Actomonas aquatica: one gene and its partner. The protein of the gene in region 2 binds, or shares a complex with, the protein of the main gene of each other region. Links are inferred from orthologs where the notes say so. Each region holds a gene or a part of one and is shown on either strand. Other genes may lie near its edges. The genes, in order: K1X11_RS00775 and smc.

Region 1 (5,203 bases), 5.9 Mb from region 2 along the record:
GTGGAGGGGGCGAAGGCCGAAATCGACGGTCTGGTGGAGGAGGTGCGCGACCGCATGCACGGTTATGTGCGGCAGGTGGAGCGGGTGGCGCAGAAGCGTCCGGCTGAGTTTCGGGGCTTCGTGATTCGCTGAGCCAAGCGGAGGGACGAATTGAGCGGGATGTGCCTTTGACAGGGGCAGTTCCGCCACTTCGAATGCGCTCTTTCCCAAACGCCTGTGATTCGCGATCTTGTCTTTCTTCTTATCGGTTTAACGTTGCTTTGGCTGCCGCGCAGTTGGCTGCGCCTGGGGCGTCCGGAGGGCAGCGGCCGACGGAAGAAGACCAAAACCTCGGGGGGCGCCAACCGGGATCGCTTGCCAGGCGACTACAGTGTGTGGGCCGGCGAAGAGTTTGCGCGGCGGCGCAACTGGATCGATTTGCTGCGGGCTTTGGCGGGTGGTTATGCGGTGATGGCGACCGTGCCGACGTTGGTGCACACGATCGTCGCGGTGCCGGAAATGCCGTTGGGTAATGTGATTTTGGGCACGCAGGCGGTGATTCTGTTCGCGGCGGTGCTGATCCAGATGGTGCGGGTGGAGGAGAAGTTTACCTTGTCGCCGCCGTTGTTTTTTATCCTCGGTCTGGCGTTTCCGATCGTGGGGGTGAAAGCGGCGCTCATCGGGTTTTTCGCCATCTGGGCGATCAATGTGGTGCTGCCCAATCCGGCGATCTTCCTGGCCGCTTACGGTGGTGGCATCGCCATTCTGGCCGTGTTTCTCGGTGCGGGACCGCGCGCAGGGGCATTGATGGCGGGGCTGGCTTTGTTTCCGCCAGTGATGGCGGTGCTCTTTCGGCGTAGGCTGGCGCAATACCGGAAGCGCACAAAGATCGTGGTGCGATGAAAACGGCGACCGCTTCGTCGGGGGGGGGCTTGGCGCTGTGGTGGGAGGCGGCGCGGCCGCGCACCTTGCCGGCGGCGATCGCGCCCGTCATGGCGGCGACGGCGCTGGCGTGGCATGACGGGGTCTTTCACGGCGCGGCCGCCCTGACCTGTCTGGCTTTTGCGGTGCTGATTCAGATCGGGACCAACTACGCCAACGACTACTACGACTTCGTCAAAGGAGCCGATACGGCGGCCCGGGTGGGTCCGCGGCGAGCGGTGGCGGCGGGGCTGATCGCGCCGGCGACGATGAAGCGGGCGATGATGGCGGTGTTCACGGCGGCGTTTCTGGTCGGTCTGTCGCTACTGCAGTTTGGCGGCTGGCCGTTGCTGGTGATCGGCGTGCTGTCGATCGTGTGTGGGGTGGCTTACACGGGCGGGCCGTATCCGCTGGCCTACCACGGTTGGGGCGACGTGTTTGTTTTCATCTTTTTTGGCCTGGTGGCGGTGGCGGCGACCTACTTTGTGCAGGCGGGCACGGTGTCGACCGGAGCCTGGCTGGTGGGGGCGGGGATCGGTGCGCTGGCGACCAATATTTTGGTGGTGAACAACTATCGGGACATTGAGACTGACCGCGTGGCCGGCAAACGCACCACGGCAGTGCGCTTTGGGCCGGTGTTTGCCCAGCTGCAGTTTGCGTTGGGGCATGCCGTGATGATTTCCGTGGTGGTGGGGCTGGGCGCGCTGGGAGTGCTGGCTCCTTGGGAAAGTGCGGTGCTGGCGGTGACCGGAGCGGCGATCGGTGCGCGGCAGTTGCAGACGCTGCGGCGGACGACGGACGCTCCAGGGTTGATCGCTTTGCTGGGCGCGACGGGTCGGTATGTGGCGCTGATGGCGCTGCTGCTGAGTTTGGCGTTGGTTTGGTAGGTGGCTGGGTGGCTGGGTGGCTGGGTGGATGGGGGGCTAGGGGCTAGGGGCTGGGTCTGGGCCGACGGGGGGGAGCGGCGGTTTTAGGCTGAGGGGCAACGAGAGCGGCCGAGACGGCCGCTGCTACACTGGGACGAAGAGGGGCGGGTGGAGAGGTGTAGGGCCGGTGCTGGGGCACAAAAAGGGCGCGCCGGGGAGGGCGCGCCTTCGGGGGAAGTGGGACTGAAGGGTTGGCTCAGAGGTGGGCGTTGACCTTGCCGAGGAGGGCGTCCTTGGAGGTCATGCCGACGATCTGCTCAACCACGGTGCCGCCCTTGAAGAGGAGGAGGGTCGGGATGGCACGCACGCCGAATTCGGCGGAGATGGCGTCGTTCTCATCCACGTTGACCTTCGCGACGGTCAGCTTGCCGTCGAGCTCGGTGGCGATCTCTTCGAGCACCGGGGCGATGGCCTTGCAGGGGCCGCACCAGGGAGCCCAGAAATCGACGAGAACGGGCTGATCACCGCTCACGGTGGTTTGGAAGCTGGAGGAATCGAGGTTTGCGATATTGGCGGACATAAATGGACGGAGGTTAAATCGGCGAAAAAAAGGGAGAGGCGCTTAGGGAAAGTCAGAGTAGCCAAAGCCGCAAGTGCGCGGGGGCAGGTTCCGGGAGGATGGGGCTTATTGCGGGGTGGATTTGTGGATGATCTCGGCGAGTTCGCGTTTGTCGACGGTCTCGAGGTGTTTGTCGCGGCGCTTGAGTTCCTCAAAGGTTTTGAGGGTGGTCTCAGTCATGCGCTCGTGGGTTTCCTGCGAGCCGCCAACGAGGACAAATTTCTCGCCGCGGGTGATGCGTTTGTGGCCGTCCTCGTTGTCGAGCCCCACGCCGAGCAGACCGGAGCGAGGTTGCGGACGGGACGGGCGTGAAGGTTGTTCGGAGGAGGAACTCACGCGGTCACGCTGTCCGTATCGACCGGGGTTTCAAGTGGGATCTCGTCTTCGCGGGCTTCGCAAAGGATGTCGGCAAAGGCTTCGGTCTGGCGCACGCGCAGGCGGTTCATGCGGGTGAGTTCGAGCACGGCGAGGAAGGTCGCGACGAGGACGCGCACGGTGAGCGGGCCGGTGAAGAGAGAGGTGAAGACGAAGGATTTCTCCGTCTTGATCTTCTCCATCAGCATTTCCATCTGGTCGGCGACGGTGATCTGCTCGTCCTGAATTTCGCCGATGACGAGTTTTTCGGCGAGGCGACGCAGGACCATGTTGAACGCGTTCCAGAGGTCGACGCGGTCGATCGGTTTGAGCGGGCGTGCCTGCTGGGGGACGGTGAGCTTCGAGACGTGGCGGGAGAGCAGGCCTTGTTGGTATTCGACGAGGCGGTCGAGTTCCTGGGCGGCTTCCTTGAACTTCTTGTATTGGAGCAGCTGGTGCACGAGTTCCCAGCGCGGATCCATGCCGTCGTCGCCGTCGCCCTCGGTGTCGACTGCGGCGAGTCCGCGGGGTAGCAGCATGCGGCTCTTAATTTCCATAAGGGTGGCCGCCATGACGAAGAAGTCGCCGGCCACCTCGAGGTTGAGCTCCCGCATGGAGTGGAGGACCTCGATGTATTGTTTGGTGACCGATTCGATGGGGATGTCGTAGATATCCAGCTCGTTCTTCCGGATGAGGAAGAGGAGCAGGTCGAGCGGGCCCTCAAAGACGGGCAACTTGATACGTAAATCGGAATCGGGAACCACGGTTGGCGGGAGGCTTGGGGGCGGTGATGGGGTCGCAACAAAATTCCGGCGGACTCAGGAGCGCTGAAAGGCGGCCACAAAATAGGCGTCGGAATCGAGTTCCGCGGGCAGAAAGGTCCAACGTCCGTCGGCCTGCGGGCTGGAGTGGCCGGGCGGCCGCAGCGGGAGCGGGCGGTATTCGCGGTGGTGTTCGAGGAAGGCGTCGACGACGGCCTCGTTTTCGCGGTGGCAGAGCGAGCAGGTGGCGTAAACGAGGGTGCCGCCGGCGCGGACCATGGCGGCGAACTTGCCGAGAACAAACTGCTGGCGCTCGGCGGCGGCGGCGATGGTGGCGTGCGAGGTCGTCCACTTGAGATGCGGCGCGCGGCGCCAGGTGCCGCTGCCGGAGCAGGGAGCGTCGACCAGCACACCGTCGAACGGGCCGGAGGGGGCGCGCTCGATGGTGACGTTGTCCAAGCCGGCGCGTTGGGCGCGTTGTTCGAGTTCACGCAGGGCGGGGCCGCGGATGTCGTGGGCGGTGACGCGGCCGGCGTGGCCGAGGCGGCGGGCGAGTTGCAGGGTCTTGCCGCCGGCGCCGGCGCAGGCGTCGAGCCAGTGGCCGGAAAGGGCGCCAGGCAGGCTGGCGAGCAGGGCCTGGGAACCGAGGTCCTGGATCTCAAAATCGCCGCGACGAAACGCCTCGGTGTTGAGCACGGGGGCGTCGGCGGCGACCTGCCAGGCGTCGGGCAGCAGCGCCGAGGGTGAATGGGCGATGCCGAGCGAGTCGAACTCGGCGGCGACGCGGGGCGGCTGGGCGGTTTGTAGGCGAATCCACAACGGGGCGCGCGAGAGGAGCGCGTCGCGTTGGGTCGGGTCCTGGAGGACGGCCGGGCATTCGTCGCCGAGCCAGGTCGGCAGCAAGGACTCGGGTGGGCCGGGAGGCGCGGAGGTTACGGTCGGATCGGCGAAGGCCTCGATGAAGGGGGCGGTGGCTTTGCTGGGGGAGGCGAAGCTGGCTACGCGGCGGACGAGCAGCTCGGCGGAGGTGTCCTCGATCCACGGCAGGATGCGCCAGGCCGTGTAACACAATTCCCGATACAGGCGGCGGTCGCGGCTGCCGGCGCGATGACGGGCGAGCCAGTCGGCGAGGCGCTGCGGCTGGGCCGGATCGTGGTGCCAGTGGGGGCGCAGTTCCTCGATGAGCTCGAGGAAGAGGCGACGTTGGTTGTCGACGCGACTCACGGCTTGGCGGACGGACGGCTTGCTTAGAAATTGATGGCGTCGAGCACCACGTTGAAGCCGAAGTCGCTCTCGCGGCGCTGTCCGGAGTAGAAGGAGAGCTCGTAGCCGACGATCCAACGGTTGGCGATGGTCTGGCGGATGCCGTAGGTCTGCTCGACAAAACGATCGCGGCGGGAGTCGTAGTGATGGCGGGTGTAGCCTTCCCAGACCTCGTTGAGGCGGTAGGCCAGACCGGCGATGAACTCTTGGATATCGCCTTCAAGGTAGTGGTTGGCGAACTGCACACTCCAGCGGTCGGCGCTGCGCAGGGTGATGGCGGTGTTGAGTTCGCGCATCGTCCAATCACCCGGGGTGGCGCGGTGATAGAGCTCGAAGTCGATGAACGGGGCCGGCGTGAGTTTCAGTTCGGTGTGAAGCGCCGAGAGCGTGCGTTCGCTGGGGGCGGTGTCGAAGCGGGAATCGATGGCGACATTGAGGCG
Region 2 (6,667 bases):
TCTCAGCTTCGCGCTTCTTCGCGTCCTTCGCGGTTTCATCCGCGTTGCCTCACGGCGTTCTGCGCCAATCAGCGTGATCTGCGGTTCAAGAACTATAGCCACGAAGAGACACAAAAAGGCACGAAAAGAACGCGTCGTAATTATGTGGATACAAGACGCTGAGTGGCACGTGAAACGACGCGGCCCGGAGGTCCGCATCCACCTTCCTTACGGTCTTTGCATCCTTTCCTGCCTTGGCGTTAAAATGCCGGTGCCTCACGGATTTGCCTTTCGGTCTTCCGTGCCGTTCCGTGTGGTCCGTGGGCTGTCATGCGCTGCCTCTCCGCCTTCGTTTCCTTTGTTGCCGGCGGTAAATAAACCCGTCGCTCCCCTGCCCTGCAACTAACCGTCGGTCTCGTCTGCAGTGGCTTCGGCTTCGGCGTCTTCCTCTGCGGCGGCATCGGCGGCGGCCCAGTCTTCGCGGAGGCGGCGGGCGGGCGGGAAATCATCGTGACGGCGCTCGATTTCGCTGAGCACCAGCTCGGCAGCGCGGCGTTCACCCGCGGCATCGAGTCGACGCACGAGGTTCATCACTTCGAGCGCGCGGGGTAGCGTGCCGTCGATGCGGAAACGCACGTTGCCCACCAAGCCCGACCAATTCTGCCGACCGATATTGAGCTCCATTTCCCGCTTCAACAGCTCCTCAGTCTGATTGCGCATCCACGCCGGTCGTGCACGACGCAGTTCGCGCATGAGTTCTTCCAACGAATCCCAGGCTTCCGCGGCAATGAGTTCATCGGCGCGCGCGAGGAAGAGTCGGGCCGAGCCCATTTCGCGCTCAAAATTTCCGGTGGCCGGCTGCGCCCCCACGACCCCCATCTCCTCGATGTCGAGCGGGCGGCCATTCTGCACCAACGGCAGGTCCACCTCGACTCGTTCGCGTTCACTCTCACTGACGAGCTGACGCAAACGCTCGGCCTGGGCCGCGATGTCCTTACTTCCTGGATACCGCGCGCGCGCCACCTCGATCAATGCCAGGGCGGTGCCGACATGCCCGTCCGCTTCAGCGGCGGAGGCCATGCCCTTGATGGCCGGCAGCGCGACGGCCGCGTTCCGCACGATCTGCACCAGTTCCTCGCCGGAGGCCGCTTCGTTGGTGGCGAGCAGCTCAATGAAGGCCGTCTGCAGGTTAAGCCAGAACTTGCGGGTTTGGACCTGTCTTTCGTCCAACTCGTCGCCCGCTTCCGGAATCTCAATGGCGCGCAACACGGCCAGCGCCCGGGCATACTGTTCCTGTTTGGCCGCGGCTTCGACCGCGAGGGTCTGCCAGGCAAAGTCGATTTGGCCCAAGAGTTCCGCGCGTTTGAATACCTGTTCAAACAGCCCCCAGGACTCGATTTTCACCAATGACTGCGCCAACGCCCGCATGGCCGCAGCGTTGGTCTCAAACCGCATGAGGAACGCGCCGAGCGCCGCCTGCGCCGCCTGAATTTCGTCCGCCTGCGCTTCCTGCACCACCGCATAGATCCACGCGGTGGGCTGCGTGCCGGTGCGCTCGCGCATCAGATTCAAATAACGACGCATCTCCGCCAAATCGCCCCGCTCCCGCGCGACCCGCACGCGCAGGCTGTGCGTCTCGCCGGCATTGGCGCCCTGCACTTGATCCCAGGCCGTCAGCGCGGCATCGGCCTCGTCGTAACGCTCGAGCCCCAGCAGCGCCACCACTCGCATTTCCCGCAGCGGGAAGGACTGAAAACCGGCGTCATCGATCCAGGCGAGCGCCTCTTCGTAGCGCTTCGCTACGATCAACAAGCGCCCTTTCTGCTCCACGAGCCAAGCGTGCTCCCGCTCCACCGCCGCGCCCTTTTGGTCCAGACTCAGGTTGATCGCTTCGAGGGCGATGTCGTAGTCCTCGCCGGCGAAGCAGAGGTTAAGCAAGAGCTCGACGTTTTCACGCCCCGGGTAGGCGCGCTTGATGCCGTCGACCATGAGGCGCAGCCCGCGCTCCCGCTGACCGGCCGCGACGTAAAACATGGCCAACTTTTCGCGACCGCGCCGGTGATCCGGCGACCGCGCCAAACCGGCCTCCAACTTGAGACGGCCGTCGCTCCAATTCATCGCGTCCATCGCGGCCAAACCTTCGGCGATGTAGGCGTCGCCTTTCTTGCGTTTGATCTCGTCCCAACGCACCGGCGCGAGCACACAGTCGGCCCATGTCACCAGATTGTGGGGACGTTGGTTGAGCATGTAGAACCACGCGGTCGCGGCGGCGAGGTAGGCGGCGATCGCCATGGCACTGAGCCACAAGAGGACGCCGCGCACCATGATGCGGAGCTTGTTGCGCCGACCCGATTTGCTCGGGACGATCATGAACAGACCCAGGCGCCACCGCTCGCGCCCGCTTATGGTTGGTTTCCAACTGAAGCTGATGCGGGGTAGAGCCATGATGTGTCAGGGGGTCAGGACGTGGGCGCCGCCGGCTTCGTGCCGCGCACGGCTTCGGCGATGTTCTCAGGGTGCTTCTCTTCGGCGTCACCCTTCTCGTGATTGAAGCGCATCGAGACGGTCTTGGACACGCCGCGCTCTTCCATCGTCACGCCATAAATCGCCTGCGCGGCCGACACCGTGCGTTTGTTGTGGGTGATGATGATGAACTGCGACGAATCGACGAACTTCTTCAACAGCGTGGTGAAGCGACCGATGTTGGACTCGTCGAGCGGGGCGTCCAACTCGTCGAGCAAACAGAACGGCGACGGCTTCACCATGTAGAGCGCGAAGAGCAGGGCCACCGCGGTGAGCGTCTTCTGGCCACCGGACAGCAGCGTGATGCTCTTGAGTTTGGTGCCGGGCGGTTGCGCGGTGATTTCGATGCCGCTCTCCAAAATGTCGTCCTCGACCACCAGCTCGAGGTTGGCTTTGCCGCCGCCGAAGAGCGTGTCGAAGGTGTATTTGAAGTTCTTTTTGATCTGCTCGAAGGTGATCGCGAACTGCTCTTGAGAGGTGCGGTTGATCTCATCGATGGCGCCGAGCAACTCGTGCTTGGCGTTGGTGAGGTCGTCGCACTGGCCCTTGAGGAAGTCGTAACGCTGCTTGAGCTCGGCGTATTCCTCGATGGCCACGAGGTTGACCGCGCCCATCGAGTTGAGGCGTTGGCGCAGCGCATCGGCTTCGGTCTTCACGCCGTCCCAATCGGTGAGTTCGAGCTGGGCCAGATCGGTTTCGCTCGGGTCGCCCTTGGCCTTCTTGGCTTTGCGGCGGCGCTTCTTTTTCGGCGCGGCGTCGGTCGTCTCGCCCTCGGCGGATTCGCCTTCCGCACCGGAACTCTCGCCATCGCTGGCCGCGTCGGATTCGCTCTCTGGTGAATCGTCGAAATCGTCCTCATCCTCCTCGAGGTCGAGCGGCTTCATGTCCGGCGGCTCTTCGTCGGAGCGCCACATGAGTTGCTTCCAATCGAGGTTCTCGACGGCTTCGGAAAACTCGCGAGTCACGTCCTCGGCGATGAACTGCGCGCGGGAGTTGGCTTCGGCGAGGCGCACTTCGCAGCGGCCGAGTTCGCCCTGCGATTTTTCGGAGGCGGAACGCAGGCCCTGCTGGGCGGCTTCGACGGCTTCGATGTCGCTCTCCACTTCGGCGAGTTTGCGACGCACGATCTCCACCTGCTCCTGCGCGACCACGAGGGTCTCGCCGATCTGGGCGGCGCGTTGGCGGCTGGACTCGGCTTCGTGTTCGAGGGAATCGATCTGCTCGGTCCACACCTCGATCTCCTGCTGACGCTGGGAAAGAATCTGCGCGAGCTGGTCGCGGCGCTTCTCCATGTCGGCGATGCCGCGGTCGAGCACCTCGACCTTTTGGCGGCGCTCGGCGAGTTCGAGGCGGGCCTGCGCGAGGGTGTCGCGTTTCACGTCCCGATCGGTGCGGATCTCCATGATCTGCACCTCCATCTGGGAGATGCGTTCGCGGGCATGAGCGGCCTGCTCTTCGGCTTGGGAAAGTCCGGCCTGCGCCTTTTCAAAACGGGCCTGCGCCTCGTTGCGGGCGGCTTCGAGACCGGACAGCTCGCGCTCCATGCGGCCGATGCGTTGCTGCGCCTCTTCGCTCGCGCGATTGGCGTTGCGCAACTCAGTCTGGATCTCGGTCACGAGCTGAGTCGATTCCAGCACCTCCTTGCGGCGATCCTCCAAGGCCTGCTCGGCACCGGCGATGCGGTCATTCAGATCGTCGATGACCTTCTTTTGCTGGTCGTGCTTCTTCTGCTCGTCGGCGATGGCCTTGGCGGTCTCGCGCAGATCGATTTCGCGCTGCACGATGCTGTTCTCGGGCTTCTTGTTGAAGCCGCCGTAAACCAAACCACGACGATCGACCAACTCGCCCTTGTTCGTCGCGACGGCGACAAAACCGAAGTCGGGGTTGGCCGCCCAAAATTCAAAAAACGCGCTCAGGTCATCGGCCAGATAACACGCCCCGAGCAGCGCGCTGGCCGGATGGGACTCGTCGACATTGATGAGTGCCGAGGTCGCGGGTCGCAGGAACGCCGGCAGGTCTTTCGCCGCCGCACCGCCCTGCCCCATGCCCTCAACCTGCAGCACGGCGCTGCCGATCTTGTCGCTTTCGAGCTGATCGAGCACACGGCGCGCGGTGGCGAGATCGGTGACGTGAATCGCTTCCACGGCGGAACCGAGCAGCGCTTCGATCGCTTTGCCGGCGGTGGGATCGACCTGCAGGCCTTTCGTGACGGGCGTGACGGTGGAACCTTGGAGGGCGCCGTCGAGTTTGCCCTGCAGCACGGCTTTCGCGCCGGCGCCAAAACCTTCCCACTTCTCCTGCAGTTGCTGGAGCAGCTTCAGTCGGGCCGAACGCTGGGCGAGACCGCGGTCGATGTCCTGCAGAATGCGCTGCGCCTCACGAAACTCGCGGGTCAGGTTGCCGATGGTTTGCTGCGCTTCGACGGCGGCCTGATCGAGCCGGGCTTTCTCGACGCGTGACTCTTCGAGGCGTTGCTCGACCTCGGCGGCGCGTTGACCGAGGGCGCTGTGCTCCTGGCGGGCACCTTCGAGCTGGTTGACCAGCAACTCGTGACGTTGCACGGAGGTCTTTTGCTCCACCTCGAAGCCGGTCGTATCGGTGCGCAGGCGGGCGATGGTGCTCTCCATCTGGAGGAGCGTAAATTTGGTCTGCTTGAGCTCGTCCTCGAGCTTCGACATCTCGGCCTCGGCGACGGCCAGCTCGCGATTGCGGTTCTGGAACACCTGGTCGCTGGTGCCGAGCAGCGTGAGTTGCTCCTGCTTGTCCTGCGCACCGCTGTCGACCTGGTCGGACAACTCGCGCATCTGCATCTCGAGTTCGCCCAGATTGTTGCGGGAGGAGGCGAGACGATCCTCGAGGCCGGTGCGTTTGATCTTGGCGAGGTTGGCGCCGTTCTCGGCCTGTTCGCGCTGGGATTTGAGGTCGAAGACGGCCTGTTGGGCGTCCTGCGCGCGCTGGTGCAGGCGGGAACGTTCGGCCTTCTTTTCCTCCAACGCCCCCTGCTCGCTCTCGAGTTTGGTGCGACGCTCGTCGGCCTCGCGGCGCAAGATCGAGAGTTTGTCCTGCAGCTCGTGAATCGTGGCGGCGAGTCGCTCGTGCTGGAAGGCACTGTGCGCCAGACTCAGGTGGCGCATGCGGAAGCTGAGCCGCTTGTAGCGCAGGGCTTTGGCGGCCTGGCGTTTGAGGCTGCCTATCTGGCGGCTCACCTCGGAGATGACGTCGGCCACGCGGGCGAGGTTCTGCTCGGTGAGCGAGAGCTTGTTCATCGCCTCGCGGCGCTGCGCCTTGTATTTGGTGATACCGGCGGCCTCTTCAAAAACGGCGCGACGCTCCTCGGGCTTGGAGGAGAGGATCTGATCGATCTGGCCCTGCGCCATGATCGAATAACTGGTCCGGCCGATGCCGGTATCCATGAAGAGTTTTTGAATGTCCTTCAGGCGGCAGGATTGGCCGTTGAAGAAGTATTCGCTGCCGCCGTCGCGGTGGACGCGGCGCATGATCTCGATCTCGTGGAATTCGCTGCCGAGCTGCTTCTCGCAGTCGGTGAGGAGCAGGGCCACTTCGCACAACTGGGCCTGACGGCGCGAGTCGGTGCCCTCAAAGATGACGTCCTGCATCTTGCCACCGCGCAGGGCCTTGGCGCTCTGCTCACCCAACACCCAACGAATGCCATCGGCGATGTTGGACTTGCCGCAACCATTCGGACCCACGATGGCCGTCACGCCCGGTTCGAAGCGGAGCGTGGTCGGGTCGGCGAAGGATTTGAAGCCGTGCAGTTTGAGGGCCTTGAGATACATGCGGGGCGAGTAAAAGCGGTCGATTGAAGGGGCCCCTGCCCCCCCGGCAACGGTAAATCCGGCCCGTCTCGATTTTGCCCAACACCGCCGGAGGAGCCACTGGCCCCTCCGCACGGCGGCAAAGTCAGCCGATCAGGAATGGTCCTTGAGGAACCCCTTCAAGGTGTCGCGCATATCCTTCCGCAACAAAATGATCCCCAGGAGATTGGGCAGGGTCATCAGCACGATGGCGACGGCGGCGAGGTTCCAGATTAGCGTCGTGTCGGAGAACGACGCCCAGAAGAAGCCGAGCACATATACGATGCGGTAGTAACGAACCGACCCGACGCCGAAGAGGTAAACCATCGCCCGGTCGCCGTAATAGCTCC

The links.
Region 1: the proteins of smc (region 2) and K1X11_RS00775 are in contact, whole or in part, in a crystal structure (PDB 3ZGX), measured with the Bacillus subtilis proteins. The link is inferred for Actomonas aquatica from one-to-one orthologs.

What each region holds. Positions count from the first base shown.
Region 1 is NZ_CP139781.1:195,288-200,490, forward strand. What follows is about bases 1,611-4,575. They hold K1X11_RS00775 (segregation and condensation protein A), read right to left. Parts: upstream 3,504-4,575; coding sequence 2,718-3,503; downstream 1,611-2,717. Other genes in these bases: K1X11_RS00760 (1,4-dihydroxy-2-naphthoate polyprenyltransferase), read left to right, coding at 1,611-1,787; trxA (thioredoxin), read right to left, coding at 2,023-2,346; K1X11_RS00770 (hypothetical protein), read right to left, coding at 2,452-2,721; K1X11_RS00780 (RsmB/NOP family class I SAM-dependent RNA methyltransferase), read right to left, coding at 3,558-4,575. In the rest of the region: K1X11_RS00750 (acylphosphatase), read left to right, coding at 1-132; K1X11_RS00755 (hypothetical protein), read left to right, coding at 217-882; more of K1X11_RS00760, read left to right, coding at 879-1,610; more of K1X11_RS00780, read right to left, coding at 4,576-4,724; K1X11_RS00785 (LPS-assembly protein LptD), read right to left, coding at 4,748-5,203. UniProt on the Bacillus subtilis protein: Participates in chromosomal partition during cell division. May act via the formation of a condensin-like complex containing Smc and ScpB that pull DNA away from mid-cell into both cell halves.
Region 2 is NZ_CP139781.1:6,097,314-6,103,980, reverse strand. What follows is about bases 2,239-6,667. They hold smc (chromosome segregation protein SMC), read right to left. Parts: upstream 6,300-6,667; coding sequence 2,439-6,299; downstream 2,239-2,438. Other genes in these bases: K1X11_RS23380 (alanine/glycine:cation symporter family protein), read right to left, coding at 6,432-6,667; K1X11_RS23390 (hypothetical protein), read right to left, coding at 2,239-2,424. Also shown: more of K1X11_RS23390, read right to left, coding at 382-2,238. UniProt on the Bacillus subtilis protein: Required for chromosome condensation and partitioning.